Regions from separate parts of the Aquimarina sp. I32.4 genome, predicted to be linked through region 2. Evidence: riboswitches for the same ligand, from Rfam matches in the RefSeq annotation. Region 2 holds a riboswitch; each other region holds the start of a gene.
The links. Region 2 has a riboswitch for cobalamin ahead of CVD18_RS13110 (ferredoxin). Riboswitches for the same ligand answer to the same signal wherever they lie in the genome.

Region 1: it holds a riboswitch for cobalamin, as region 2 does, so the genes downstream of both, CVD18_RS11780 (TonB-dependent siderophore receptor) here and CVD18_RS13110 (ferredoxin) in region 2, are expected to answer to the same signal.
Region 3: it holds a riboswitch for cobalamin, as region 2 does, so the genes downstream of both, CVD18_RS00595 (TonB-dependent receptor) here and CVD18_RS13110 (ferredoxin) in region 2, are expected to answer to the same signal.

Annotation. Positions count from the first base shown of each region.
Region 1 is NZ_PGUB01000046.1:20,197-30,405, forward strand. Features, by position in the region: gene purB (adenylosuccinate lyase) at 1-578, shown strand, start outside; gene CVD18_RS11755 (DUF4252 domain-containing protein) at 793-1,335, opposite strand; gene CVD18_RS11760 (DUF4252 domain-containing protein) at 1,426-1,962, opposite strand; gene CVD18_RS11765 (hypothetical protein) at 2,034-2,471, opposite strand; gene CVD18_RS11770 (RNA polymerase sigma factor) at 2,458-2,967, opposite strand; gene CVD18_RS11775 (S41 family peptidase) at 3,203-4,615, shown strand; gene CVD18_RS11780 (TonB-dependent siderophore receptor) at 5,059-7,002, opposite strand; cobalamin riboswitch at 7,081-7,420, opposite strand; gene CVD18_RS11785 (bifunctional adenosylcobinamide kinase/adenosylcobinamide-phosphate guanylyltransferase) at 7,507-8,019, shown strand; gene cobT (nicotinate-nucleotide--dimethylbenzimidazole phosphoribosyltransferase) at 8,025-9,068, shown strand; gene CVD18_RS11795 (hypothetical protein) at 9,136-9,441, shown strand; gene CVD18_RS11800 (adenosylcobinamide-GDP ribazoletransferase) at 9,449-10,209, shown strand, end outside; gene cobC (alpha-ribazole phosphatase) at 10,195-10,209, shown strand, end outside.
Region 2 is NZ_PGUB01000054.1:20,226-30,434, forward strand. Features, by position in the region: gene CVD18_RS13090 (cobyric acid synthase) at 183-1,640, shown strand; gene CVD18_RS13095 (histidinol-phosphate transaminase) at 1,643-2,665, shown strand; gene cbiB (adenosylcobinamide-phosphate synthase CbiB) at 2,647-3,573, shown strand; gene CVD18_RS13105 (AAA family ATPase) at 3,573-4,097, shown strand; cobalamin riboswitch at 4,191-4,383, shown strand; gene CVD18_RS13110 (ferredoxin) at 4,480-5,301, shown strand; gene CVD18_RS13115 (NAD(P)-dependent oxidoreductase) at 5,291-6,103, shown strand; gene cobA (uroporphyrinogen-III C-methyltransferase) at 6,106-6,825, shown strand; gene CVD18_RS13125 (sirohydrochlorin chelatase) at 6,871-7,809, shown strand; gene CVD18_RS13130 (GNAT family N-acetyltransferase) at 7,842-8,384, opposite strand; gene CVD18_RS13135 (alpha/beta fold hydrolase) at 8,381-9,268, opposite strand; gene CVD18_RS13140 (hypothetical protein) at 9,830-10,105, opposite strand; partial or broken gene CVD18_RS23500 (hypothetical protein) at 10,130-10,209, opposite strand, start outside.
Region 3 is NZ_PGUB01000002.1:21,735-31,943, forward strand. Features, by position in the region: gene CVD18_RS00575 (AraC family transcriptional regulator) at 1-194, shown strand, start outside; gene CVD18_RS00580 (hypothetical protein) at 330-554, opposite strand; gene CVD18_RS00585 (hypothetical protein) at 918-2,114, shown strand; gene CVD18_RS00590 (hypothetical protein) at 2,120-3,265, shown strand; cobalamin riboswitch at 3,399-3,587, shown strand; gene CVD18_RS00595 (TonB-dependent receptor) at 3,691-6,030, shown strand; gene CVD18_RS00600 (PepSY domain-containing protein) at 6,133-7,581, shown strand; gene CVD18_RS00605 (nuclear transport factor 2 family protein) at 7,659-8,000, shown strand; gene CVD18_RS00610 (class I SAM-dependent methyltransferase) at 8,106-8,882, opposite strand; gene CVD18_RS00615 (hypothetical protein) at 9,132-9,671, opposite strand; gene CVD18_RS00620 (hypothetical protein) at 9,668-10,141, opposite strand.

The DNA of each region.
Region 1 (10,209 bases), on a different contig from region 2:
TGTTTGATGGCCTTAAACGTATTAACACTATTATACTTGATCTAGATCGCGATGTATGGACATATGTGTCTATGGATTACTTTAAACAAAAAATAAAAAAAGGAGAAGTAGGATCTTCTGCCATGCCACATAAGGTAAATCCTATTGATTTTGAAAATAGCGAAGGAAATCTAGGGATTGCCAATGCATTATTTGAACACCTTGCCGCAAAATTACCTGTAAGCAGATTACAACGTGACCTTACTGATAGTACCGTACTTAGAAACATAGGAGTACCTTTTGGTCATACAATAATTGCTTTTCAGGCTACATTAAAAGGCTTGAACAAACTCTTGCTAAATGAAGAAAAATTTGCTGAGGATCTTGAAAACAATTGGGCAGTAGTTGCAGAAGCTATACAAACTATCTTAAGAAGAGAGGGGTACCCTAATCCTTATGAGGCATTAAAAGGACTTACTCGTACCAACGAAAAAATAAATCAGCACTCTATTGCTGATTTCATAGAAACCCTTGAAGTGGCTGATACTATAAAATCTGAATTAAAGCAGATCACTCCTTCTAATTATACAGGTATATAGTTATTTAGGATATTCATAAATAGACAATACCCCAAAACAAATAATAACATTGTTTTGGGGTATTTTTATATCAATTTATAGTATAAAAGGACAAAACACTACCTACTATATAAAAATAAATCCCAGCCTGAGCTGGGATCATAAACCATTATAAATGGTTTGGTACAAAAACCTAAGTTCTATATATTTTACACCAATTGAATATTGATTGTAATTAATCAAAACCCATGGTATCTACCATTTTTTTGAATGCATCGAGATTTATTTTTCCTTTCTCTACAGATTGAGCTAGTTTCACCATTTTTTCTGGTCTCATATCATCTCCTAGTATTCGTATTAATGCCAAGCCTTTTTCTTGATGTGTTCCAAAAACTATAACCTCATCAATATCATCTTCTTCTCCTTGATACTTGAGTACAACTTTGGCTCCATTTGATCCAAAACGTATCAAGGTCTCATATTGATCAGAACTAAGAATTTTCTTGATTGTAGCACGTTCTTCTTCATACTTAGCTTGATTATCATCTTTGAGTTGTAATGCTAGAAAGTTCACTTTTTTGATACTCTTTAATGCTTCTTCCTCTTCTTCATTAAGTGCCACTTTTTCTTTATCCAAAATACTAGCTGGTACATCTACAGCGATAAATGCTGCATCTTCTTGATGGTCTACAAAATATGTTTGCAAAGAGGGTTCACTATTACAACTTACTAAGAGAGTGACACAAAGCACACTCAGAATCTTAATTATATTTTTCATTCTTTATTGGTTTTTTTGATTGATTATTGTGTTATAATATGCCCTACACTTCTTTTTGAGAAAAAAGAAGTGTAGGGCATGGTACTTTATCTAGTTTCCTTTCTTTACATTTTTCAGCTCTTCACCTCCAGGAACATTCAAATGATCTGCTATTTTAGACACTTGTTTCAAATCAATATCTCCAGTAATAGTTAATACAACAGTATTAGGTCCTTTTCCACTTTCTTTTATTCCATCAAGAAACATAAACAATTCACTCACATGGTCATCGTCTTTTCCTGGTTTTGAATAAAACTTCACGTTTTTCCCGTCACTCTTTACTCTCATCAATTCTTCCATAGAGGATTTTTTGAGATAACTACTTACGTCTGCTTTCATCTTTTGCCCTACTGTAGCATCCTCTGTCGCAAAAACTTTTATATTTTTTATTTTCTCTACAAGATTCATATACTCTTGCACTTCTTTATCATTACTCTCTATGTCTATCTTACTTAACAGTTTAAACATCTTGCTTGTTACTACCACAGAGGAGACTCCTTTCATATCTTCGTATTTATCAAAAGCACTTTGTGCGCTTGATACATATGGTAATACTGCCAAAATCAGAATAATTGCTATTTTTTTCATAATATTTCAATTTTAAATACCTTACTATACTGTCTTAATAATCAGTTTTTTATAGGGTACTATGTTTTTATTTATTTTATTAATTCTTTTGTAGTGTTTTCAAATTCATTGAGGTACACTAATTCTTGTTTTCCCTCATTCATTAACTGAGAAACCATATTGAGGATTTTTTTGGTTTCTTGCAAAGCTATTTCGGGGTCCTCAAAAGTATCAACAGGTTCAGATGGGGTTGGTGCTGGTTTTAGCAAAAATATCCCAGCAATCAGTGCTACTGATGCCGCAATACCAATCCACGAATATCTGAATTTTCTGCCTGTATTTAATTTTAGATCCTGAGTAGCCATTATGGTACTCTCTTCAGAAAAAAACTGAAATAGATTTTTGTATTTTTCTAGGTGCGACGGCACAGTTTCTCTGGTAAAATAAACCTTTAATTCTCTTTCTTCAGAAATGGTCGTTTCGCCTTCAAAATACTTTTCCAGTAATTTTTCAATATTAGACAACTCCATAGTTATGTTTTTTTAATAATTCTTCTCTTATTTTTTTTCTTCCTCTTGATAGTGCAACTCTTACTGCTGTTTCATTAAGTTCCAGCATTTTTGCAATCTCTGCATTATCATATTGTTCTATATCTCTGAGCTGAACAATCATTCGTTGTTGCTCTGGCAGGTCATCCATAATCTTACCTACCCAATCCAAACTATCTTTTGCCTCTACTTGTCGTTGCAATGAGGCTTGCTCATCTTTGTAATTGCTATGCACAATTTTTAAGTTATTGGCTTGTTTGGCTTTTAGCCTATCAAAACAATAATTCTTGGTCATTGTCATTGCAAAGGCTTCTACATTTTTATATTGAGCCATCTTACTTTTATTCCTCCATAACTTCAATAATATTTCTTGAGTAGCATCTTCTGCCTCCTCATTACTCACTAGCAAACGTCTGGCCAACCTGAACAGTTTGTCCTTAAATCCATTTGTGAGTGTTATAAATGCTCGTTCTTTCATGATTGGTTGATGATTACATAAAACTTTGTCAGCTTTATATAAGGGAGACGACTACTCTAGTAATTTGTTACATTCTTTTTTTTATTTACTAATAAAGTAATTACATTTATCATTCTTATATCAAGAAACAAAGTCAGAATGAAACATTGCTAAGGCTAGAAGATATAAGGAATACCCGTCTATAGCAACTTATTAATTTCTTTTGACAAAATAAAAAAAATAAATAATAATATAAATGAAGTACATAAAGCATTTTGCACTATTACTATTTGTGATAGCTATGGCTACCTCGTGTTTTGATGATAATGATGATGTGAGACGCGTTGCTAGTTCTAATGAAATAAAAAGTTTTATCTGGAAAGGATTAAATGTATTTTATCTCTACAAAGCAGATGTGCCTAATTTGGCCAATAATCGTTTTACATCTGATCAAGAGTATACAAGCTTCTTAGAAGGTTTTTCTACTCCTCAAAGTATTTTTGACGCTTTACAATCTGATATAGATGATTTTAGTTTTCTGGTAGATGATTACATTGCTCTAGAACAAGCTTTTGATGGTATTACAAAAAATAATGGTATGGAATATGGCTTGGTTAGATATCCTGATAATCAAGATTTAGTTTTTGGATATGTACGCTATGTACTTCCTAATACAGATGCCGAAGCCAAAGGATTAAAAAGAGGAGATATCTTTAACACTATAAATGGCACACAGATCGCTGTTAAAAATTTTAGAGAATTATTAGCTCCTGATAGTTATGCTATCGGTCTGGCTACTTATGATGGCACCACTATTACTCCTACTGGCAATGCAGTTTCTCTTACCAAAGTACAATATACAGAAAACCCTGTTTTTATTGCTAAAACCATTGATGTTGGTGGTAGCCCTGTTGGGTATCTAATGTATAATTCTTTTACTGCTGATTTTGATGCTAAACTTAATGAAGCTTTTGCTCAGTTTAAAGGTGATGGGGTAACAGATCTTATTCTAGACCTGAGATATAATGGTGGAGGGTCTGTACAAAGTGCTATTGACCTATCTAGTATGATCACTGGTCAATTTAAAGGTAAAGTATTTACTACAACAGAATGGAATGCTGATCGACAAGAACAACTTGGAGCGACCAATCTTTTTACAGACAAGACAAGAGATAATGACGCTATTAATAGCTTAAATCTAACAAGGGTTTATATTCTTACTTCCAGAAGCTCTGCTTCTGCAAGTGAATTAGTCATTAATGGGCTAGACCCTTATATACAAACTATAAAAATTGGTGATACCACTAGAGGTAAATTTCAAGCTTCTATCACAGTGTATGATTCTGATAATTTTAGAAGGGATAATGCAAACACTGGACATACTTATGCAATGCAACCACTAGTGCTTAAGTCTATCAACTCTGTTGGTTTTACCGATTATTTCAATGGGTTTGCTCCTAATGTACAGGTTGATGAAGAGTTTTCTAATCTTGGTATTTTGGGAGATCAAAATGAGCCGCTTCTAAGAGCCGCAATTGATAATATCTTAGGTACACGTAGTGCAAAAAGCTATTTTACACAGCAACTAGAATCTGTAGGTAATAGCAAAATGTTCTCTCCTATATATGAACGTATGTATGAAGATTTTAATGTTGATGCTATAGAATAATCATCTAGTTATACCTGTTCTGATTTAAATTTACTCATAAGAAAAATGATGAATTTTTGACTTAGATGAAAAAGAAAACTCAAGCATAGCAGGCCTACGGTCGTGTTTTATTCTGAAATATCAGACAAAAAGGCGCGGTTTTATTGAGTAAATTTAAGTTGGAAATGGTATTAGACTACTAGCATACACTACAAAACAAAAACTCCCAAATTATTCTGTTTGGGAGTTTTTGTTTAACATAACTATACTACCGATCTACATAGTTATACGATTTACACATAAAAATTTCGTATATAGTTTGTTTCTTTTGCACTATATCTGTGTTATAAAATTCAACAATAGCTAAGGCTATTCTTTAATTTTATGCCTTAATCTAACACAAAATAATTCAAACTCTTTATACGAAATTCTTATCCATAACTCGTATTAAACCAATATAACAATTAGAATTTCAAATTAAATCCTATTCTTACATTTCTTCCTTTGGTATTAAACCCTAATATTTCTTGATAATCTTCGTTGGTGATATTACTCATTGTTGCATATACACTCATATTTTTAAGTACCTGATGATTAATATAGAAATCTAACATCCCAAAACTATTCAAAGAAACTCTTGCTGGCTCAAAAGTAACTGGATCTGCATTTGCAAAATCACTATCCCCTCGTTCTGTATTATACTGGTAACTTAAAGAAGTGTACGTCTTTTTTCCTAATTGATACCCAACAGTAGCATTAATCATATGCTTTGGTATTCTTATATTATCGGTTAATCTATCAATATTGGTAAACGTATAGTTTCCTTTTACAGATAATTTATCATCTAAAACAGCAGTAGAGGCTTCTACCTCTACTCCATCTACCTTAATATCATCTGTGGCATTAATATTAGCGAACGTAGCAGAGTCAAAAGTGATAAAATTTTCTGATGTACGATTGAAATACACAACACTCAATAATGTTTTTTTACTATGCGATACTTCTATCCCACCTTCTATCGTAGTACTTTCTTCTGGTTCTAGCTCAGGATTTCCTGAGGAGAAAGCTGTATCATATAACTGAAATAATGAAGGAGTGATATATGCTGTACTATAAGATACTAGACCTTTAATATAATTTTCTCCAAAGGAGTAACTATAAGACGGGTTTACATTATATACCAGCTGAGTATCATAAGCACTATGAATATTTAGTCTTGCTCCTGCATTAACATTAAGCCCAAAACGTGAAGCGTATACCACATTCACATAAGGATCTATAATATCAAACTCTGCATCATTATCACTAATGGTTTCTACCAAATCAGTAGTACCAAAGGGAACGCTCTCAAGATCAAAATCGCTATAAGAACCATTGGCTCCAACAACAGTGTGTAAAAAATAATTAAACGTATATTTATTATATGCATCAAATGTATGCACATCTCCTGTATAAATAGAAGGAAATCCAGATCTTGTAAGATCTCTTTCTAAGGTTGCATAACTATTGGTAAAAGTAAAGCTACCATTAGGGTATTTGATTTCCCAGAAAGAACCTGCGCGCAACTGTTTGCTTTCAAAACGGTTATCTGCATCCACACTAGCTCCTGCATCAAAATCATTTTTATATTGATCCAGATTTCCAAAAATGTGAAATTTGAAATTATCACTCCACTGATATCCTAATTTAGCATATACATTATATTTTGAAAAAGGATCACTCTTTGCATCTGGAACTTCTGCAGCAGACAACCCATCGGTGAATTGGTTTCCAAAACTTGCTAAATAGTTTACTTTTCCTACTGTTCCGTTTATAGAAGCTAGATTTACAAAATCATTAATATCATAATCCTGATCTTCTTGTGATTGATTTGTACCTATACTTGATTGAAAATTAGCAGAAATTTTCTTTTTGCTTTCTGGTTTTGTAATAATATTGATTACCGCAGTAGCCGCACCAGAACCATATAAAGTACTCGACGCTCCTTTTAGGATTTCGATTTCTTGAATCTGACTTACTGACAATAATCTAAGATCGAAGTCTCCAGCAGAAGAAGAAGGATCACTTACTGTTACCCCATCAACTCTAATAACTACCTGTCGGTTTCTCCCCCCTCGAATATAAACCCCCAAATTTTGACCTGCCGCACTACCATTACCATTAATAAATAGTCCAGCTGATCTACTCAATACAGTTGCCACAGATAATCCTTGGCTTTGCTCTAATTCTTTGGCTGTAATCTTAGTAATTACTTTACCACTTTGTTCTCTTTTTAGTTTAAATTTTGAATCAGAGATAACTACCTCATCCAATTCATTTACTCTTTTATCTATCTGGATTTCTTGTCCAAATACAAAAGAAGATCCCAGCATTAGAAATGCTGCTCCAAAAAATGTTTTTTTGTTCATTACTTAAATACTTATTTTTTACAATAGCCGGAAAAAAGTATGTAGTTTACCCATACCCAAACCTTTATCCCGAAAGTTTAGACTATATTGAACTCTGGCAGGTCTCCTGGCTTGCGTTTTGTTGTTGACCTTCCCACTTGATCTGAACTTGTTTCAGATTCTTTTATCATGCTTCAAAAAGATGCCAAAACAAGTTTGACACAAGCAGTGGTTTATTAGGAATAAACAACAAACATCTGTATCGATAACAGACATAACTTACAGTTGCGGGAACAGCTCAGGAATATTAAAACTATATTCAGGTATCAATTACTTATGTAACATCCCTCTTTTATATTTAGTCATCAAATCACCTGATTCCCTTTTAATCTTCAACCTTTTATAAGAAGGTATCAGAACCAAAATTCTGCGCGAATGTATCATATTTTATGGAAAATGAGATTACTTTAACAAATAAATAATGTATTCAACTACCTTTGCCTACTATATAATAAATCAAATCTAATGTTGTATTACATTACAGGAGGAGAACGTTCTGGCAAAAGTAATTATGCTCAAAATCTGGCATTACAATTATCAAGCACTCCTTATTACCTAGCCACTTCACGTATTTGGGATGCTGGTCATAGAGAACGTATAAACAGACATATTGCTGATAGAGACCAGCCATGGACCTCTATAGAAGAAGAAAAAGAAATTTCTAAAGTCATAAAAAACAACAGTGTAGTTGTAATAGATTGCGTTACATTATGGCTTACCAATTTTTTTGTTGACACCAATAATGATGTTGAATTATCTCTATCACAAGCCAAAAAAGAATTTGATAAACTACTTGATATTGATGCCACGATCATCATCATCTCTAATGAAATTGGGATGGGAGTTCATGCTACAACCAAAGTAGGAAGGAAATTTACCGAATTGCAAGGCTGGATGAACCAACATATTGCTCAATATGCCGATAAAGCAGTATTAATGGTCTCTGGCATTCCTGTTCAAATTAAAAACTCTAATTAGTCAAAATGCAAACAAACTTTACGATACAACCATTATCAAATCAAAAACTAGAAAATACTTTAAAAGTCAAAATTGATTCTAAAACAAAACCAATTGGAGCGCTAGGAACTCTAGAGGATATAGCACTGCAAATTGGTATGATACAGAATACAGATTGCCCCAGTTTGAATAATACTTCTATTTTGGTATTTGCAGGGGATCATGGCATTGCTCGTAAAGGAGAAGTAAATCCATATCCACAAGAGGTAACCGCACAAATGGTCTATAATTTTATAAATCAGGGCGCTGCAATCAATGTTTTTTGCAAACAACATGCTATCGATCTCAAAATAGTAGATGCTGGAGTAAATCATACTTTTGAAAACATCTCTGGATTAATAGATGCTAAAATCGATTTTGGCACCAAAAACTATCAGGAACAACCTGCCATGAGTACTTCACAATGTATCTCTGCCATAGAAAAAGGTGCTGACTTAATTGTAAAATCACATGCTGATGGATGTAATACAATAGGTTTTGGAGAAATGGGAATTGGCAACACCTCTTCTGCTTCTTTACTTATGTCATATTTTACAAAAATTCCTATAAAAAATTGTGTTGGTTCTGGTACAGGTCTTGACACTCAGGCTATCAAAAATAAACAACATATCTTATCAGGTGTATATCAGCAATACACACTATCCTCTCCCTTAGAAGCATTAGCCACCTTTGGAGGATTTGAAATAGCTATGATTACAGGAGCAATCCTTAAGGCAGCCGAACTCAAAATGACAATCATTATAGATGGTTTTATTGTTACATCTGCTTTACTAGTAGCGCATGCTATGTACCAAAATGTACTTGATTATTGCATTTTTGCACATGTATCAGAAGAACAAGGACATCAAAAAATGTATGAGTTTTTAAACAAAAAACCTTTGGTTAATTTAGGCATGCGATTAGGAGAAGGAACGGGAGTAGCTGTAGCTTACCCTATCATCGCTTCTGCCGTAGCTTTTCTTAATAATATGGCTAGTTTTGAAAGCGCAGGAGTATCTGGTAATAAGTAATAAAAAAGGGATACGTCTCAGATATAGATTCAGTGATTGGTTTATAAAAAACAAATAATATAAACAGATGAAAAAAGGAGTATTATCTATATGTATTGCTATTATTGGAATATATTTTATCTATTGGTTTAATATTGATTTATACAAAAAATCGGTTATTTTTACAGAACAATCAAACAATACTGCAATATCAAATTCCTATATTTTTAAATTCGCCAAAACCTTTACAATAGCTACCGTTTGTCTTGGTTTATTAAGCCTTTATTTTGGTGTAATTTCTTTTTTAAAGAAAAATAAGGTTGGAGGTATCGGGATTATTTTGGCAGTACTACTTATAATCTGTGCTTTTATCCCCTTTTGGAAACATATATAATTAATAGATGAAAAAAGAGATCCATATTTTCCTAACGGCATTGATGTTTTTTACTCGAATCCCATGCCCAAAATGGGTAAATCATGATCCTGAGTATTTAAAACTCAGTTCCAAATATTTCTCTTTGGTAGGAATTGTTGTAGGCAGTATAGGAGCTTCTGTTTTTTACTTGAGTTCTTTTCTTTTTTCTATAGAAATCTCATTACTACTATCAATATCTACAACAATATATAGCACAGGAGCATTTCATGAAGATGGTTTTGCAGATGTATGTGATGGTTTTGGTGGGGGATGGACAAAAGAGAAGATATTGCTCATTATGAAGGACTCTCGATTAGGAACCTATGGTACTATTGGTCTATTCCTTTTATTAGCATTAAAATTTGCTTCCTTGCAAAATATAGAGGCATTCTACATCCCTCTAGTTATAATAGCAGGGCATAGCACAAGTCGTTTTATTGCAACAACATTACTTTACACACATACGTATGTGAGAGATACAAAAGATAGCAAAGCAAAGCCTGCTGCAAAAAGTATGAATCTATCTTCATTAATTATAAGTGGAGTATGGGGAATACTACCACTATGTTTTTTTAAAAACCCATGGGTATTCATATGCTTAATCCCCATGTATCTCTCAAAAATGTTTTTGGGGTATAAGTTCAAAAAATGGATTGGCGGACAGACAGGTGATTGTGCTGGAGCAGTGCAACAGTTGAGTGAAGTTATTTTTTACCTTACTATCTTAGCACTATGGAAATATATTTG
Region 2 (10,209 bases):
TAACTTTGACAAATAATGAGAACTAAAATCCCTATACTTTAAAAAAGAAAGATCGTCAAGATTATTCAATATAAACATGTCCAAAAAACATATGAATTCTAAAAAAGTAAACACTGCTCTTTTTGAGAGTAAAACCAGAATAATTAATTAATTTTGGAAGCCAACTCATTGAGTAAATAAGAATGGAAAAATTACACCCTATTATGTTTGTGGGTACAGGTTCTGATGTTGGCAAAAGTATTCTTGTTACAGGTATCTGTAGACTACTGCAACAAAAAGGATATTCTCCTGCCCCCTTCAAGGCACAAAACATGTCGCTTAATAGTTTTGTTACCCCTGATGGATTAGAAATAGGAAGAGCACAAGCTGTACAAGCCGAGGCTTGTAAAATTGATTGTACCACCGATATGAACCCTATCTTATTAAAACCCTCTGGTGCAAACAAATCACAAGTAGTCTTACACGGCAAACCTATTGGTGATCAAACAATCAAAGAGTATTTTTTGGGTGATAATAAGAAACAACTTTTTGCAGAGGCCAAAACCGCTTTTCATAGACTTCAGAAAAAATACAATCCTATTGTACTCGAAGGAGCAGGAAGTATAAGTGAACTCAACCTAAAACATCGAGATATTGTAAACATGCGAATGGCAGAAGCTGCCAATGCAGATGTATATCTTATTGCGGATATAGACAAAGGAGGAGTATTTGCCAGTGTATATGGCTCTATTGCACTACTAGAACCTTGGGAAAAAAAAATGATAAAGGGAGTTATCATCAATAAATTTAGAGGAGATGTTTCTTTATTTGAGGAAGGTAAAAAAATGTTAGAAGAACTTACTCAAATTCCAATCATGGGAATTGTTCCATATGATAAGGATATCTATATCGAAGAGGAAGATTCTGTAGGTCTACACAAAAAGAATAAAACTATAACCAGTAAACAAATAAATATAGCTGTTGTTCTATTGCCCTATATTTCTAATTATACCGATTTTAACGTATTAGAAAAAGATGCTAGAACTCATGTATTTTATTCAAATGACCCTGAACATATTGCTCAGGCAGACATCATTATCCTACCTGGAAGTAAAAACACAATACAAGACCTTATCTTCCTTAGAGAAAAAGGAATCGCTAAAGTTATACTCAAAGCGTATGAGGAACAAAAAACAGTCATCGGTATTTGCGGAGGATATCAAATGCTAGGCAAAACCATAGAAGATCCTTGGGGAGTAGAAAGCGATATTAAAACCATCCCAGGTTTAGGCATCTTCCCTATCTCTACTATATTAGCAAAAGAAAAAACAACCACACAGTCTAACTTTACATTCAAAAACTCTTCTGAAATTATTACAGGATATGAAATACATATGGGGCAGACAACTATAAAAAAGAAAAGTCCTCTTACCTATATAAAAGATCAACCAGAAGGGTATCTACAAGGAAACTGCTGGGGAACCTATATTCACGGCATCCTAGATCATTCAATAGTAATCGAAGATCTTTTAAAGAATTTTTCTACTACAAAAACATCCTTTGATTATAAAGCATATAAAGAGGATAATTATGATAAATTAGCTACCTTATTAGAAGAAAATATAGATATCAATAGTATAATTTCTAAAATGCACTCTTAATTATGATGTATGGTCATGGCGACGATGGGTATCGATATCCTATAGATTTCAAAGCAAATTTTAGTTCTAATATTTGGTATCAGGGAGTTTCAGAGCAACTAGTATCCCATCTCAAAGAGAAACTACATCTTATTACAAATTATCCAACTCCAAATGCAGATCAACTTACAAAAGAAGTAGCCAATCACCATCAGCTAAACATATCACAAGTCATTATGACCAATGGGGCAACAGAAGCTTTTTATAATATCACACCTCTTTTTGGGGATAAGAAAGTAGCGATAGGTATCCCTACATTTTCTGAGTATGAAGACGCCTGTTTACAAAGTAACATGAAGGTTCAATATTATGATCGTGCTACATTAACCACCACTATTTTTGATGAAGACCTTGTATTTCTTTGTAATCCTAATAATCCAACTGGGTATTGTAATACGGTATCTGAAATACAAAAATTGATCACTTCTTTTCCTCAAACAACATTTGTTGTTGATGAAGCATATATAGATTTCACACATAAAATTACATCTTGTGTTCAGCTCCTTACAAAACATACGAATCTCATTATTGTAAAATCATTAACCAAACTATTTGCCATACCAGGGTTACGATTGGGGTATATATTATGCAATCCAGGAATAGGAAAAAAAATACAGCAAACAAAAATGCCTTGGAGCGTAAACACCTTGGCTATTGAAGCTGGAAAATACATATTCAAAAACTATACAGAATTATCTCCTGATATGGCAACACTACTTACCTATAGTATACAATTGCAACATCAAATTAATACTATCGATGGTTTTACAGTGATACCATCAGAAACCAATTATTTTTTAATAAAATTAGATACCCCCAATGCCACCGCTCTCAAAGATTATTTAGCATATACACATCAATTACTGATTAGAGATGCATCCAATTTTAGAGGATTAGACAATCATTATATTCGTATTGCCAGTCAATGCCCAGAGAAAAATCAATTACTAGTTAATGCATTACAACAATGGAGTATAGTACAGTAATCCTACCCTTGCTCATTGGGTACTTTCTTGATTTGATTCTAGGAGATCCCCGATGGCTCCCCCACCCTATACGATTATTTGGAAATGCTATATCGTATGGAGAAGGACAATTAAACACCTTTCCCTTTACATATCAAAAAGGCAGGTTCCTCACTATTATCTTATTAATAAGTACCTTATTATTTTTTTATATACTGCATATAATTACTTTCCCCTATCCAATAGTATATTATACCTGCACCTCTATATTTGTCTTCTATTCATTAGCAAATAAAAGTTTGATAGATGAGGGAAAAGCTGTTTTTAAAGCACTACGAGAAGGGATTGAATCTGGCAGAAAACGACTGTCATGGATTGTAGGACGAGAAACAGATCAACTGAATCCACAACAGGTAAAAACTGCCGTTTTTGAAACCTTATCAGAAAACCTGAGTGATGGTGTTATTGCTCCTCTTTTTTATTATGCCTTGTTTGGGGTAACAGGAGCTATGATGTACAAAATGATCAATACTTTAGATTCTATGATAGGTTATAAAAATCAGCGTTACTTATATTTTGGAAGATTTGCGGCAAAGCTAGATGATGTTGTAAACTATATCCCTGCAAGGATGACCGCTTTTCTTATGCTATTGGTCACCTTCAAACTGCATAAAATTTCTTTTGTACTACAATATGGCAAACAACACTCTAGCCCTAATGCAGGATATCCCGAAGCGGCATTAGCCGCGATTCTGGATTGCAGATTTGGCGGTCCTAATTACTATCACGGTAAATTAGTAGATAAACCTTACATAGGAACCAATGATAGGATTCTTGCACATGATGAAATAAAAAAAGTAGCCTGGATTAATCAAAAAGTAACCTTTACATTTGTATTTTTTATCTGTACTGTATATTATTTTTTATAATGCACAAAAGACACATTATTACAGGAGCCCCTGGAACAGGAAAAACAAGCTTAATCAATACCTTGCAAAAAGAAGGTTATCTATGTTTTGCCGAAATATCAAGGCAACTAATAATCTCTCAACAAAAAAAGAATAGTGATAAAACTCCTTGGGGTAATCTTTCTGAATTTGCAGATCTCTTGTATAAACAAACTATAGAAGAATTACAGTTCCCTATTAAAAAAAACACTTTTGTTGACCGTGGACTACCAGATATCATTGCTTACCTGCAATCCAAATCGTTTATAATTCCTGAGTATTTAAATAATTTTCCTTATCATAAGCACTATGCAACAACTGTATTTTTACTTCCTCTGTGGAAAGAAATTTATATAAATGACCCTCAACGACCTCAATCTTATCAAGAAGCTTCATGTATTCATAAACATCTCATAAATGTATACCATACACTTGGTTTTACTGTCAAAACACTCCCTAAAACTAATTTAGCAAGACGCGTAGATTATATAAAATCTTTGATTTAAAACTACTTTATATTTTGAGTTTATACACCAGAAAATATAAAATTTGCCTGTAATAAAGAAAGTTACAATAGGTTCCTAAGCAAAATAAAGTATCTTCGCTTCCAAATTTATGGTTCTTTTAGAAATAAAAGATGAAAAGGGAATTTGGTGAAAATCCAAAACTGTTCCCGCAACTGTAATGCGTTTTATAAAAGGTACTATCATCAATGCCACTGTATATGTTTTTATATGGGAAGGCGATAGCACTACGTAAGTCAGGAGACCTGCCATATAAAAACACAAATAGTAACTCTCGGGTAAAGGGTTGGTTATAAAAGAAATTGCGATACCATAGCTATTTCTATTTTGACTTCTTTTTCCTGCTTTTATATTTCTTTTTATTATGGGAAAAAACATAAGCAAAGTACACACCACTTTTCAATTTTGTGATGGCGGCTCGTGCCGAAAGGCAAAAAGTGAAATCGCTATAAGAGAAGCTAGAGCATATATCAGAAACAATGGCTTATGGGATACTACTCATACGATAAAGTCTAGATGTAATGGTAGATGCGAGGATGCCCCTACATGGATTGTACAACCAGGTAATTTTTGGTATAAAAACCTTACTCCTGACAAGGCCGTATCAATTATGAAATCTCATCTTGAGCATAACCAACCAATAGAAGAACATCTACTATACAAAGATGAATGGGCAGAGATAATCACAGATAATGAGCGGGTAATAACCCCTCCCTCTTTTAGACATAAAACAGATCCCGAATTAGGAGAAGTGCTACTTACCAAAGGTTTTGCCTCAGATCAACATATTTATCCTTTGTTTCAATATCTATTTCAAGAACCCAGAGCTATCGCTATACAAACTTACGGTGATGCTTTGGTTGAAATAACAACATCTCATCAGGTTGATTACACCGATGATTATGATATAAAAATCAAAGGGCCTGAACTTCAGTTACAATTAGCTATTGCAGCAATACCCAAGGATATCTCTACTGAAATTGCAGATCGTAAAGTAGGTAATGCAGAAGTTATTTGGCTAAAAAAAAGAACTATCTTTACCAAAGCAATACGGCTTAAAAACAGAAAAGGAAAACATCTGGTTACCATATGGATACGAGAAGAAGATACCACTACATGGCATCATATCCTCAAAATTTATCTATCAATGTCACCAGATCAAATAAGAATTAATAATGAATCCTAGAAAGATAAGTATATTAGGCTGTGGGTGGTTGGGCTTACCTCTAGCTATAGATCGTATCACAAAAGGAGATACAATAAAAGGTTCTACCACTACAGAGGGTAAGATAGAAGTCTTAAAAAAAGAAGGAATTATACCTTCTATTTTGACATTGGGTAAAGCTAATAAAGAGGCATATCAAAATTTTACCTCAGAAAGTGATATTATTATTATTAATTTCCCTCCAAAGAGAGTTCCTAATATTATAGAACTCTATCAGCAGCAGATACAAGATATACTTCCTTTTATTTCTGAGACGCAAAAAATACTTTTTATAAGCTCTACTTCTGTGTATCAGAATACTAATGGAGAAGTTTCTGAAAAACTAGACATTGCTCCAGAAAAAGAGTCAGGAAAAGCCGTCGCTGCAGTAGAAAAGTTGCTCCAAAAACAATTTGGAAATCAAGTAACCATCTTACGACTCAGTGGACTCATAGGAGATGATCGATTACCAGGGCGTTTTCTTGCCAATAAAAAAGACGTACTCAACGGTGATGCTCCTATAAATGTAATTCATAGAGATGATTGTATAGGGCTCATTAATGCTATTATAGAAAAAGGCAGTTGGGGCGAAATCATAAATGGCTGTGCAGACAAACACCCATTACGCAAAGAATATTATACTCTTGCTGCCGACAAAATAGGACTTACACCTCCTAGTTTTATCAAGCAAGATACTATCGCATATAAGATTATATCTAATACTAAAAGTAAAAATTTGTTAGACTATACTTATATTCACCCAGACCCATTAAAACTGATTTGATCATGTACCCTGTTGCAATTGTAGGAGCTGGACCAGGAGATCCAGAACTACTTACCGTAAAAGCATCTCGCCTTATCAAAGAGGCAGATATCATCTTACACGATAATCTCGTATCTGATACGATATTGAATATAAATACAGATGGAGAAAAAATATATGTAGGACGTAAATTTGGAGATACCTCTGACCAGACAGAACGCCAACAAAAAATCAATGATTTACTGTGTATACACCATTTTGAGGGCAAAAGGGTTGTAAGGCTTAAGTCTGGTGATCCTTATGTATACGGGCGAGCAGCAGAAGAGGCTCGGTATCTTACCCAAAAAGAAGTTCCTTTTGAGGTGGTTCCTGGTATTTCTGCAGCACTAGCAGCAGCCAATATTTTTAATATTCCGATTACAGAAAGAAAGAAATCTAACGCTATGCTCATATGCACTGCCCATACGGCAGATTATTCTTTTGAGCAGCTTACTGGTATTGCGCATATGCTCAAAGCTGGCAATACCATTTCTATATACATGGGTCTCAAAAGTCTACATAGGATTATTCCAAAATTGCTAGAGGTTTGTAAAGATGACACTATTCCTGTAAATGCAGCATCCAATGTGTCTCGATCTAATCAGGAAATTATCACAGGTACTCTAGGAAACATACAAGAACAAATTAACAATAGCTCAATACAGATGCCTGTTGTTTTGATCATAGGGGCTGACCCTATATAATATATTGATTTTTGTTATTTTGACAAATAAAAGAACAATAAACAGATGAAAGAAGGAATATTACTTTGTGGACATGGTAGTCGTAGGGAAGCCGCAATTACTTCTTTTAAGCGATTGGTCACTATCCTCAAAGATCGCTATGAGAAAGATTATGACGTTGATTACGGTTTTCTAGAGTTTAATCACCCTACGTATGAAGCCGCAGTAGAACGCATGTATTTGAATGGGATTCGCAAAATATATGCTTTGCCAGTAATTTTGTTTGCTGGATCTCATGCCAAAAATGATATCCCATATGAGTTGAATACCATACAGAGTTATCATTCTGATCTTACCATTACTATGGCAAAACATATTGGGGTTAGCTCTTTTTTACTAGATCTTGCGGTAAAGAGAGTTGAAGAAACTGAATCTCAATTATCGCCTTTGGATAGAAAAGATACTTGTTTGGTTGTTATTGGTAGAGGTACTACCGATCCCGATGCCAATAGTGATGTTTGTAAGCTAACCAGTATGCTCTGGGAAGGAATGGGATTTGGTTTTGCAACTACTGCATATAGCGGAACAGCATATCCCAAAGTAGATGAATCTCTCAAGTTAATCGAAAAATTAGGATTCAAACGTACTCTTGTTATCCCCTTCTTCTTTTTTACTGGAGTATTATTAGAGCGTATTTATGGTCATGTTACAGCTATGAATAATGCCTCTGACCAAGATTATATCTATACAGCTCCTTTTGGCACAGATGAGCTATTATTAAAAGCTTTTGATGAGCGTCTGGAAGAAGCCAAAACAGGAATGGCTTATATGAATTGCCAACTGTGTAAGTATCGAAAACAAGTTGTTGGTTTTGAAGAAGACTTTGGAAAAGAACAAATAGGACATCACCTCAACGTAAAAGGTATTCTCTTTGAAGAAGATGAAAAACCTGGAGAGGCTAAAAAATCATTAAGCAGTAAAATCAAAAAAGTTTTAGGGATTTAGATCAATTTATCTACATATCATTTAGGCATCATCTAGTTACTGGTTTTATCTTTATTATTCCATTCACTTTTTAATATAGAATAGAGGTCTACATTTATTGTTTTTCCATTTTTGATTTCACATTCTCTCATTGTTCCTTCATAGGTGAAGTTTATTTTTTCTAGACCATTTTTACATTTTTCATTATCACTTACCACATAGCCTTCTATTCTGTTTAAATCCAATTTGGTAAAACCTTCTTCAAAAAGTCTAGGCATTACTTCTTTCATAATTCCTTTGCCCCAGAACTCTTGTAGTAACCAAAAACCAATTTCAGCTTTTTTGTGTTCTTTATCTAAACTATTAAACCCTCCTGCCCCGCAAAACTGATAATCTTTTTGGTTATAAATCCCCCACCAAACTCCCGTTCCATTTTCCTTTAGCTCTTTATACCATTCCATTTGCTCTTTTGTAGCTTCCAACGTAGGGAAATGCACGTCGTAAAATCTTGTGATATCTGGATTAGAAAGTCCTTTATAGATATTATCAATATCTGATGATTCTATTTCTTTTAAAAAATAATTCTCTGTTTTCATTCTATAAATGATAAAATAGCCGAAGCAAATTCTTGTGGTTTTTCTTGTGGTAGATTATGCCCTGCTCCTTTTATAATTCTTCTTTGATACTCTCCTATAAAGTAAGGTGCATCATATTCATCGCTTTCTAAAGGAATTACCCCATCACTATCCCCATCTAGCACAATGGTAGGGACATTTATTTGTGGTTGATTTGCCAGAGCTTTTTCTGTTTCTTCAAATCTAGAATCTCCTTCAACCAATCCAAAACGATGTCGATATGAATGAATAACAACTGCTACAAAGTCGGGGTTCATAAAAGAATCAGCTGTTTCTTGATATGTTGCATCATCAAATTGCCAAGTAGGAGACCATAGTTTCCATAGCAGTTTACAAAATTCTTTTGGGTATTTTGCTAACCCTTCTTGTCCTCTTTCTGTGTGAAAATAAAACTGATACCAGTACAGTAATTCTTTTTCTGGTGTTTGTGGATGTTTGGCTGCAACTATATTTTGTATGTTATACCCTCCTCCTGATATAAGTGCAATGACGCGATCAGACCAAAGAGCAGCAACTATACATGCAGCTCGTCCTCCCCAATCATATCCCGCAAGAATGGCCTTTGGTATTGACAATGCATCCATAAGCGCTAAAAGGTCATGTGCCAATGCAGCTTGCTCTCCTGTGCGTAACGTATCATTTGATATAAAACGAGTTAATCCAAATCCTCGTAAATAAGGGGTGATTATCCTACAAGACGATTCCAAAATGGAAACTACTTCATCATACGCTCTTATATCATAAGGAAACCCATGTAGTAATAGTACAGGTATTCCATCAGGATGACCGCTTTCTTCGTATGCCACACATAAATCTCCCGCATTTACATATTTTAATTCACTCATTTAATTTCAATTACAATTATTATTACAGCTAATTCCCCTTATACTTTGGATATGTTCTTAAACAGTACAACTATACCAATTAGGAACTAAAAATAATAAACTTTGGAGTAAGCAAATAATCATTTTATTTCTTTTATTTTCTAAAATCTAATTACTCTAATCTTATACCTACTGCTACAATACGTTTTTATTCTCCAAGTTTATCTGATTCGATGGGTCACTGAATTTTTCAAAGTCTGGAGAGAATATTTTATTCTGAATATTCTTTTTTTTATAACTATCACAGGAGCATAAAATCAGTACAAAAATTAATAAGTAAATGAATTTTTTCATCAAACGTATGGTAATACTTAGTAATTGAATAGATAAAATAAATTTTGCTTCAGCCTTCTCCCAGAAATGTACATGATAGTTTCTCATCACACAGTTCTTTTTGTACACATCTAAATTATTAAATAATTTGAAGATTGTAATTGTCAGCAATTATTTGTTTTGTAATCATACTTAAAAAGAGTTTTTTTAGTGGTTTATTATTTTAACCTTGAGAAGTAAGAACATATATTAAAAATGTTTTTTTACCCATAAGTTAAAATTACAGTTTACTCTAGATTTTATCTTTTTATAATATTTATCTCCAGCTTTAATCTGGTTAGAAGTCATTTTTTTTGCTAGTTTAGGCGCCAGCCTTTTAAACATTAAAACTTTAGATCTTGGAATATACCATTCATCCCAATCTGTTGGCACAAAATCGCCAGCTAATCGATACCAACCATAAGCTTTAGCTAAATTAATCTTCTTACCCTCACCCAGTTCCCACATAATTCCTAAACTTCGCATAGAATTATGAATACCAAGATAAGCTGCTCTCTCAAAATAAATATAAGCTTTTTTATAGTTAATGGATATGGTACCATTACCTTGAACATACAACAAACCTAAGT
Region 3 (10,209 bases), on a different contig from region 2:
TATTTGGGACAACCGTATTTGGCTACATCCAAAATATAAAAATGCGTAAAGCCAAGGATTTACTATTAATACAGAAAATGTTGGTAAATGAGGTTTCTGATTATTTAGGATATAAGAACCCTCAGCATTTCTCTACAGCTTTTAAAAAGAAATACGGGATATCTCCTAGTTACTTAAAAGATGGAAAATTATAAACTGGTATACTTAGATTAAACAATACTAGTATTTCTCTAATTAGAGAAACAAAGTATTCTAGCATACAAGATATTAAGCAATATTAATCTGTATTGAACTTATTCAATACAGATTAATATGATGCATAAATATAGTTATACCTTATCGGGCATTCCTTTTAATCTCTTTTCGATTTTCTTTTTCTTTTCTGTAATACGTTTCATAAGATCCATAAGGTCTGGATCTTTAGTTTCTTTATAGATTTTATTAATGCTTAATATAAGTGCCTTAGCTTCTCTAGAGGCTGAAACTCTATCACTAGTACTCATATTATTCATTTTTCTATTTTCGAACTCCAATGCTTTTTCTATTAATTCCATAACTTACCTTTTTATTAAAGATATAATCGCTTATTGCTTTTTAAGCGCAATTAAACAAAAATTAGTGACTACTATTAAAATAATTTAATTTTTCTAATAGACAAAAAAAAATAAAGATTTCTTTATAAAATTTATAAAAGAAGTAATTAAATAGAGAAATTCTTTATTACTGTGCGTGTTTTATCTGCAATTTTAAGGATTTATGTGGTGAAAAAGAATGAAAAAGTAATGATTTTATTTTTTTTTTTGAATTCTATTAGAATTATCAAGAGGTTTTTTAAAGAACAATAAAGCACTTTTCCCTAATAAATAATCAAATAATACTATTTTTGACGAATATACAATGATTTAAAATTCTAGATTATGCGATACATTATCTTATTTGTTTTTGTAATTAATTGCCAAAACTTATTTTCTCAAAAAGAACAATTGTTTCCTTTTTACGATGGGACTAATTGGGGATTGTCTGATGGAGCAGACTTAGAGATTACTATTTTAGATACAGATAGTATTAGCCCAATTTTTGTTCAGATTACTAAAAAAAAGAAATTATATAAAAGTTTTAATAAAAATATTGTTTCTCTAATAGATGAAAAAGGAAATGTATTAGTTACAGGATATGAGGATTACAATAGTTTTTCTGGATATAAATTAAACAAAAATGTGGTATTATGTAGTAAGGGAGAAAAAGTAGGAATATATGATCTAGATAAAAAGAAAGAAGTAATACCTACTGTGTATAAGGAAATATTAGACAGATATGATTCGCAAGATAACTTGTTCTTTGTAGTAGAAGATGCTGAAAAAGCAAAAGGACTTATAAATACAGCATATAAAACCATTGTAACTCCTGATAAAAAATGGAAAAGCATTTATATAGAAGAAATGCAAAAAGACGGTAAAGAAATCGATGTAATCCAGCTGAATGATAATAATTATGATGCAACATACATGTATATGGATGGAAAAAAAATGCCTAAACCTGTAGTTGATAGTAATGATGATAGTTTTGAAGATACAATTATAGAAATGGTTGAAGAGGAAGATTATATGTCTAGTGGTGGTCTTAGATGTAAACACAAGGATGAGTTGATTACTACAGAAGAAGGCGTATACCAAATCAAGTCTTGTAAACAAAGTAATACGATTGACCTGCCGAAAGGATATAAAATAGAATCATTATTAAACCCTAAGAAAAACTTAGAATCTGATTTTGCATATATCTCTTACAAAAAGAAAATTGGTATCTACAGTATATTGAGTAAAAAGATAGTGGTTGATGCAAAGTATGATCAGTTAGATAGAATAAAAGATGGATCTTATTTCTTAGGAAAAAAAGGAAAATATGTTGGATTGGAATATCTGTATAAAAATTATGATGGTGAGATAGAGCAACGCACCATAACTCAACCTCTGTTTTTACAAATAGAAAAATCTAAAGAGTTATATAAAACTTTTATCATAAGCTTACCAAAAAATGTAAGAGGATATATGGTAGTAGAGGATAAGAAAACGATCTATTTACCAAAATCTATTAAAGCTAAATATAAAATTCAGTAATTGTAATGATACAACAGTTTTTTGCGACCAGTTTACTTTTATTATGTTGTACCGTTTGGGGACAAGTACCCTATTATAATGGGACAAGTTGGGGGCTGGTTGCAAAAAATGGTAAGATACTAACACAGCCTAGTTATGATAATATACCTAAATATATGGGATCACCCCAAGGGAATGATATTTTTAAAGTAGTGATCAAAGACACTGTTTTTTTGGTAGATGCATATAAAAAAACAATCCTTAACGGATATGATGATTACTCAGTATTACGATATCCATTATTACGAATTAAGAAAGGCAAAAAGTACGGTGTTTATAACCTGAATACTCATACTTGTGTTGTAGCTCCTACATATGATATGTTGAAATCAGATTATACGCTTTCTGATTTTTTATATATAGTAGAACTTAATGGTAAAAAGAGTGTTATAAATAAAGATGGAGCTGTTCTTATACCCTGGGATTCGTATAAAAAAATAGAATCCCAATTATTTGATGGGAAAAAACATATCATCGCTCGGTTTTCTGGAGATAAATTTTTATTGTTTGATATGAATGGCGCTGTAAAAACAGATTATTTTGTATCAGACAACTCTTTTAGTTATATTGGTTTTGGGGATTATAAAAATACTCCATATAAATTACACGCATTAGGTGATAAGAAATACGAAATAAAAGACGTTAGAGCAAGAATCATTTATAAAAAACAAATAGCATCTACTATAGTTCCTGATCGATTATTATACTCACAAAATATTCCATCAGAGCGTATGGCATTGATTTCTGTGTATAAAGAAGGGAATAAGGAAGGTCTGTTTGATTTGGTATATGAAGAGAAAATTACAAAAAAAACGTATGATTCTTTGTATACAGTAAAAGGGGAGTATACCAGTCATACCTTAATCAAAAATGATGGTTTATATGGTATGATATCATATGGTAGAAAAGAGGATGCTGATTATGAAGAGAAACATATTACTACTCATGTTACTCCAATAATATTTTCAAAAATAGAAATACTCGAAGGATATGGAATGTATGCTTTATATGAATTGCCAAACAGATATAAGTGTTTTGGTTATTATGAAGAAGAAGAAGAAAAGATGATACTTTATCTTCCTACAGAAATTCAAAAAAAATACAAGTTATAGCTGTTCTCCTATAGCTATAAAAATGATTTTATAGATTTTTCAATGTATAAATCGGATTTAATAATTAGCCGTTAGTTTCTTGTAATATATAGTTATATCATTTCTAATTGTGTGTACTATAAAATAAAAACTATCTTCGCGCCCGATTCATGGTTTTTTACCTCTGGTAAAAATTAAAAGGGAATTTGGTGAAAATCCAAAACTGTTCCCGCAACTGTAAGACTCATAAAAAGGAGTGTCATAAAACCACTGTAGCAAGGCTATGGGAAGGAGACACATACCGAGCCAAGTCAGGAGACCTGCCATAAATTATTAATCATTATTAACTCTCGGGTAAAGAGTAAGAATAATAATAGCCACCTTCAACAAAGGGGGAGTCTTTATTTATTTCTACAATTTTCCCTGCTTAATCTCAATTTTTTAAAATGAAAAAATTAGTATTATGCAGTGCCTTATTACTATTGGCTATTACTGCCTATGCGCAATCAAGCATTACAATTACAGGAACTGTTAAAGATCAAATTACAGGAAAAGGAATCCCTAATGTATCTATCAGTGTACAAGAAACAAATTTAGGAACAACAACCAATCAAGAAGGAACCTATTCAATCTCATTAGAGAAAGGGGCATATGAGATACTTTTTTCAGCAATGGGCTATCAAAAGAATAGTAAACATATTAGCTTATCTCGAGCAACACACATGTTAGAAGTTACCCTCACAAAAAATATTAATGGATTAGATGAGGTACTCATCGATAGCGATCCTAATAAAATAGGAAAAGAAATATTAAACGTTAATAAGTTAGGGGTTCAAGGTATAGATATTCCTGTAACTGCCTATAGTGTTAATGCAAAGGTTATGGAGCAACGTAATGTTTCTGATTTAGGAGATGCTGTAAAGAGTGCAACAGGAGTACGCCCAATAAACAGGTATGGAGGTTTTCAAACATTCAGAATTCGAGGATTTAATAATTTTGTATTGTTGGTTGATGGAGTCAGAGATGAGAGACACAACCTATCTACCAGTGCCCCTTCAACAAACTTATCCAATGTAGAGCGAATAGAAGTTCTAAAAGGGCCAGCAGGAGTATTGTATGGTCATTCGGCATTGGGAGGGATTATAAATATTGTTCGTAAAAAACCTAGTTATACTCAAAAAGCCAATTTCAAAAGTACCTATGGAAGTTTTGATACCTATAATATCGAAGGAGGTGTCGGAGGTCCGATTTCTGATAAATTGCGATATAGAGTAGATTTAGGGATGACACGTACTAGTGGATGGAGAGATTATGGTGTAGCTACCAACAATGGATCTCTAATGTTAGACTTTACCCCCTCTACAAAAGATGAATTATCTTTTTATTTTCAGACAAATAGTGATGTTTATGATACAGATACAGGTATTCCTGTAGATGAAGACAGTAATGTAATTGAAGGGATGAATCCAGAAACCAGATATAATGACCCGCAAGACCACCTAAAACACAAACGTTTTGATTATCAAATCAAGTATACACATCATTTTAGTGAAGATTTAAAGTTATCTGATCATTTGTCCTATTCAGATGATGATATAGATTATCTGTCTACAGAGTTTTTAGAAGTAAATGAGCGGCAAGATTCTATCACTAGAGCTTTCCCTTTTTATTTTAATCATCAAACCAAAACATTTCAGAACCAGTTGGATTTGAGTTATACTTTCAAAACAGGGGGGATTGAGCATAAAGCTTTATTAGGGAATTCTGTAAGTATTTTGGATCGCAGAACTTTTAGAGGAGAAGTAGTAGGACCTGGAACTTTTACTACTATCTCTGTTCAAAACCCTGTTTTGAATCAAGGGCATATTGAGGCTGTTGATACTAGGGTAGATGTAAAAAAAGAAGTGGTGTATGCATTTTATTTGCAGGATTGGATTAAGATTTCTGATAAATTAAAAGGATTAATAGGACTGCGATATGATAGATTTACAGGAACATATTATAGGGATGCGATCGATAATAATAGGGATTTGATTACTGCTGGAGATCGTACAAAAATACCATCATCGTCATTGTCATATCGTGCAGGGTTGATATACCAACCGATCAAAGATGTAGTAAGTATCTTTGCTTCATATTCTAATTATTTTAAACCTTCAAGAAGAGTAACACCAGACGGTACTGTATTTGATCCAGAAACAGGATTTCAAAATGAATTAGGAGTCAAATTTCAAAAAAATAATAAAATTGCAGCTACAATCTCTGCGTATTATATGTTAAAAAATAATATAGTAGAAAGAACAAGTGTAGATAACTACCAGCAAATAGGTTCTGCTGATTCTAGAGGTATAGAGTTTGATATAGAATCAGAGCCTGTAGCTGGGCTTTATTTTAAATTAGGATATGCTTTTGTAGATGCTAAAATAAGAGATTATGATGAGGCTTTACAAACTGTACCAGCAGGAAATAAATTGCCTTTTGCTCCAGAGAATTCTACTAATTTCTGGGGTAATTATGAGTTTCAAAAAGGTATTATACAAGGTTTAGGAATAGGAGTAGGGATGAATTATGTAGACAAAAACTACACGGATTCTAGCAATACATATGAGTTGCCATCGTATACAACTATAGATGGAGCCCTTTATTATCAAGCAAAAAAAGTAAGAATAGGGTTGAATATCAATAATATTGCTGATGAGCTTTATTTTACAGATGCAATTTACTCAAATCAATTTTTTCCTGGTCAAGGCAGGAATTATAAAGTAAGTCTGTCGTATAAGTTTTAAATATATCTCATAAGGAGAATGCTCTCGTGCTAAATATCATGAGACATTCTCCTTTATATCTATAAAATATGAGGCTGTATAATTTTCAATTTATTTAGATATATGAAAAAAATTATTTCTTTACATCACTGGTTGGGTACCTTTTTTTGTGGGCTTTTCTTACTGTGGTTTTTATCGGGATTTGTGATGATGTATCAAGGATTCCCTTATCTGAGTCAGGCAGAAAGAATAGAGATGCTATCTGGGGGATCAAATAAAGAGTTATTATCTCCTAAAACTGTTTTTGAAAAAGATAGTATTAGTGAAATATTTCAACTTAGAATGAATCATGTTGTTAATCGACCTGTTTTTCATTTGATTACAAGCCAAGGCAAACTTATTTCTAGATATGCAGATAATGGGAAAAAGATAGTTTTAAACAAAGAGCTAGTACAAAAAATAGCAGCACAAAACATACAAACAACAAATAATGCTACGATCCAGAAACTAACAGAACTAGATCAGTGGATACCCAGGACCAAGTATTTACAGCATATGCCTATCTATAAAATTGAGTTTGAAGATAAGAATAACACTTTGGTTTATATCTCATCGATTACAGGAGAATTACTTGCTATAAACACCTATTCAGAAAGATTTTGGTCATGGGTAGGAGCGATCCCACATTGGATTTATTTTAGAGATATCAGGATTCATAATACACTATGGTCACAATTGATAAAATGGTTGGCCGCTCTAGGAACCATTATGGTTATTACAGGAATGGTTACTGGCTTAGTTAGATATAAAAAGAAGCCAAAAGCAAAATTTAAAAGATTTAAAAACAAATGGTATAACTATCATTATTATTTTGGGTTATTTTTTGGAGTATTTGTCTGTACCTGGATTTTTAGTGGGTGGATGAGTATGACTCCTTTTAATTGGACTCCTAGTACAGAATTAAGTAAAGAAGAAACCTTACTATGGCAAACGCACCCATATACCTTGAGTGATTTTGAGGAGGATAATTGGAGTAATTTTAAAAATCAAATCAAGAATCAGCATTTTAAAGAGATTTCTTTTACCCTTTTTCAAGGCAATGTGTATGCTCAGGTATTTATGGGGGATAACAGCTCTTTGTATAGTTTAAATAATTCTAATTCTAATTTAGAGATAGATACTTACCAAAAGGTTATAGCTTTGTTCTCACCAGAAAATAAGGTGGTAGAGAGTGTTTTACTCAAAGAATATGACAACTATTATTATAGCCGTCATAACGATAAAGAACTACCTGTACTTAGAGTATATACAGTAAATGATATAGCATATTATATTAATCCCAAAACGGCTCAGGTTGTGTACAAATGCGGGACCAAAAACAGGATTCAACGATGGATTTATCATGGCTTACACAGTTTCGATTTTTCTTTTCTGGCATGGAACAGGCCTTTATGGGATATCGTTGTAATTATATTGTTACTAGGTGGTACCATCCTTAGTTTTTCAGCAGTTGGATTAGGGGTTAAGTTTGTTAAAAGAAAAAACAGAAAAAGAAAAAAGAAACTTTCTTAATGTTAATTTATAGTTTATAAAGTTAAATTAGCTTTGTAATAACGGGTTTAGTTTCTTTTCAAACAATCACTTAAATTATGAATACAAAACAAATTGTACAAGGACAGTTAGATGCATACAATGCTGGAAATCTGGATAAATTTGTTTCCTACTTTTCTAATGATATTAAGGTTTATAAATTTCAGGAATCTACTCCTTATCTGACATGTATGGAGAAATTCAAAGCAGTATATAAAGATGTTTTTGATAGTTCACCAGAATTAAAAGCTATAATAGATACTCGAATTGTATTTGATAACAAAGTAATCGATCACGAAAAAGTGACTGGTAGAAAAGGTGCAGAATCCAGTGAGGTTATCGCAATTTATGAAATAGAAAATAAGCTGATAACCAAGGTTGTTTTTATTAAAAAACAGTAGATATAAGACAGATGTGTCAAGAACTGATATCAGAATGTATAAATCGTTTTAATACTAGAAAAAATGCTTGATTACCCTTGTGTAGATGTGGTTGCAGAGGTTTGACTATTTTTTTATGGCAACGATAATGATGGCATTTAAATAGCGTTCATTTTTTTTAAATACTTTTCGCATCGCAACTATTCTTTTACGAGCAGATGAATTTGTAAGGATGTTAAAAATTATTTTTAATGTTCTAAAAAAACCTTCATCATCAATTATTCTTTTGGGTTCTAATAAATGCATGGCATTGGTTTCTACACTTTTTATAGCAAAACCCTCTTTCTCTAATAAGGTTGACCATTCTTTGGCAGTAAGAGGTCTTGCATTTACTTTGATCACTTTGGCTAATTCTTTTTGAATTTGAGACTTAGTTTCCTCTTTAATACTATCAGGAGATAAGCCTAACTCATGAATCCCATATAAACCTCCTTTTTTCAAAATTCGGTAGGCTTCTCTAATGATCTCAGATTTTCTATGATCTGATTGCATAGTTAACATGGCTTCACCATATACTTTGTCTGAAGACTCATTTGCTAATGTAGAATCACTGGCATTTCCTACAATTATTTTTCTTCCTACACCGTTAATACTCTTTCTCAAAATAGAAGTTGCTTCCTCATTCAATTCTATTCCTGTATAGGTCTTTGGGTTATTTTTTAAGGCTATAGAAGCTGTAAAACCTAAGCCTGGAGCAAATTCTACAATGTTATCACTAGAATTTATTGTAAGGGTGTCAATCAATTTTAAGGTTAGTTTTTTCCCTCCTGGCCGAAGTACTTTTTTCCCCATTTTAGCTAGTATCCAATGGCCTTGTCTAGTGTCAATTGTTTTATTTCTCATACTAAAATCTTTAATGCTTGATATGTCTAAAACATTATTTATAATGATTCAAAATTAGAGAATAAAAGAAAGTAGTTTTATGATTTAAATCATATTAAAGTTTGTTTTTTGAAGTGAGTTCAATAGACATATTTAAGTTTATAGCTAGGATTCAGGTTGCCTTTTTGGTAAGTTTACTGTAGTGCTCTTTTTTTTAGGAACTATAATTTTTTGGATTCAATGTTCCAAAAGGTATTCTAAGTGTTGATATCAATTTAGTGGTAGTTTACCATAAATTATTTTTTTTTGTTCTACTACCAATGGTGTGTAAAATGTTTTATAGTCAGGGTCATATACAAAACCTTTAACAGTAATGTCATTTTTTCGTAGGACCTTACCCAGAAGAAAGGTACTAAGTAAATGTTTTTTCTGTTTTTGAAGATGGTAAGATGCTAGACTTATTAATTTTGAAACAGTATTTTTCTGATTTTTATAATGGCTAGATATGCCATATTCTGGTTTTATTAAGGCTTTCTCGAGTGGAAAAGAAATTTTACGATCAGTAAATTTTAAAGTTTTTTTGTAAAATAAGTTTGTTACCTTGACTATAAATATTACTTCTTCGATTTCCTGATCTTTGATAAAATTAATAAGGTTTTCTTGGGTTTTTACATCCCAGTTAAAATTGGCCCCTAGGGCCATATAAAAAAATGCTCTACAATTAAAAGATTGGTTCAGAATACTTTCCATATGGTCCGAAGGGCAGATCAGAAACAAGCAGTTTCTTGATGTCAATTTTTTAAAATTCATGCGTTTTTTCCTAAGTTAAAAGGTAAGGATGAATGATGCAGATCGATGTTAAGGTTTCCACTCTTATCTTTAGAATACCCAAAAGTATATTCTACTTTTGTTTCTCCTCCTTTTGTATCAGTAAAAAAGTAATTCCCCATTGCCAAAGCACGATTCTCTTCTAGAATTAAAGAAACATTCTCAAACCTAACCTTGATCCATGGTTGAAGTGCAAATCCGTTATCTTCGCTATAATTGGTATTGCCTCCAATAAAATAAGAGATGGCCCCTTCTTTGGTAATTCTAAATTGCTGTATGGCTGTTTTGGTAGGTTTAAATAGTACTTCTTTAGTATCAAAATCATAAAGTTGGGTTACAAAATTTTGAGTAAAAGATTCACATTTTTCCCTTTCAGATGCTAATGCTCCAATATTTACTACTCCTTCTCCCCAGATTTTCTGAGCGTTTTCTACTTCTTGTTTTGTAATCATGATAATTTAATTTTAGTATTTAATATTTAATGTTCTTAATAATTTTAGTAATTATAAATTCATAGAGG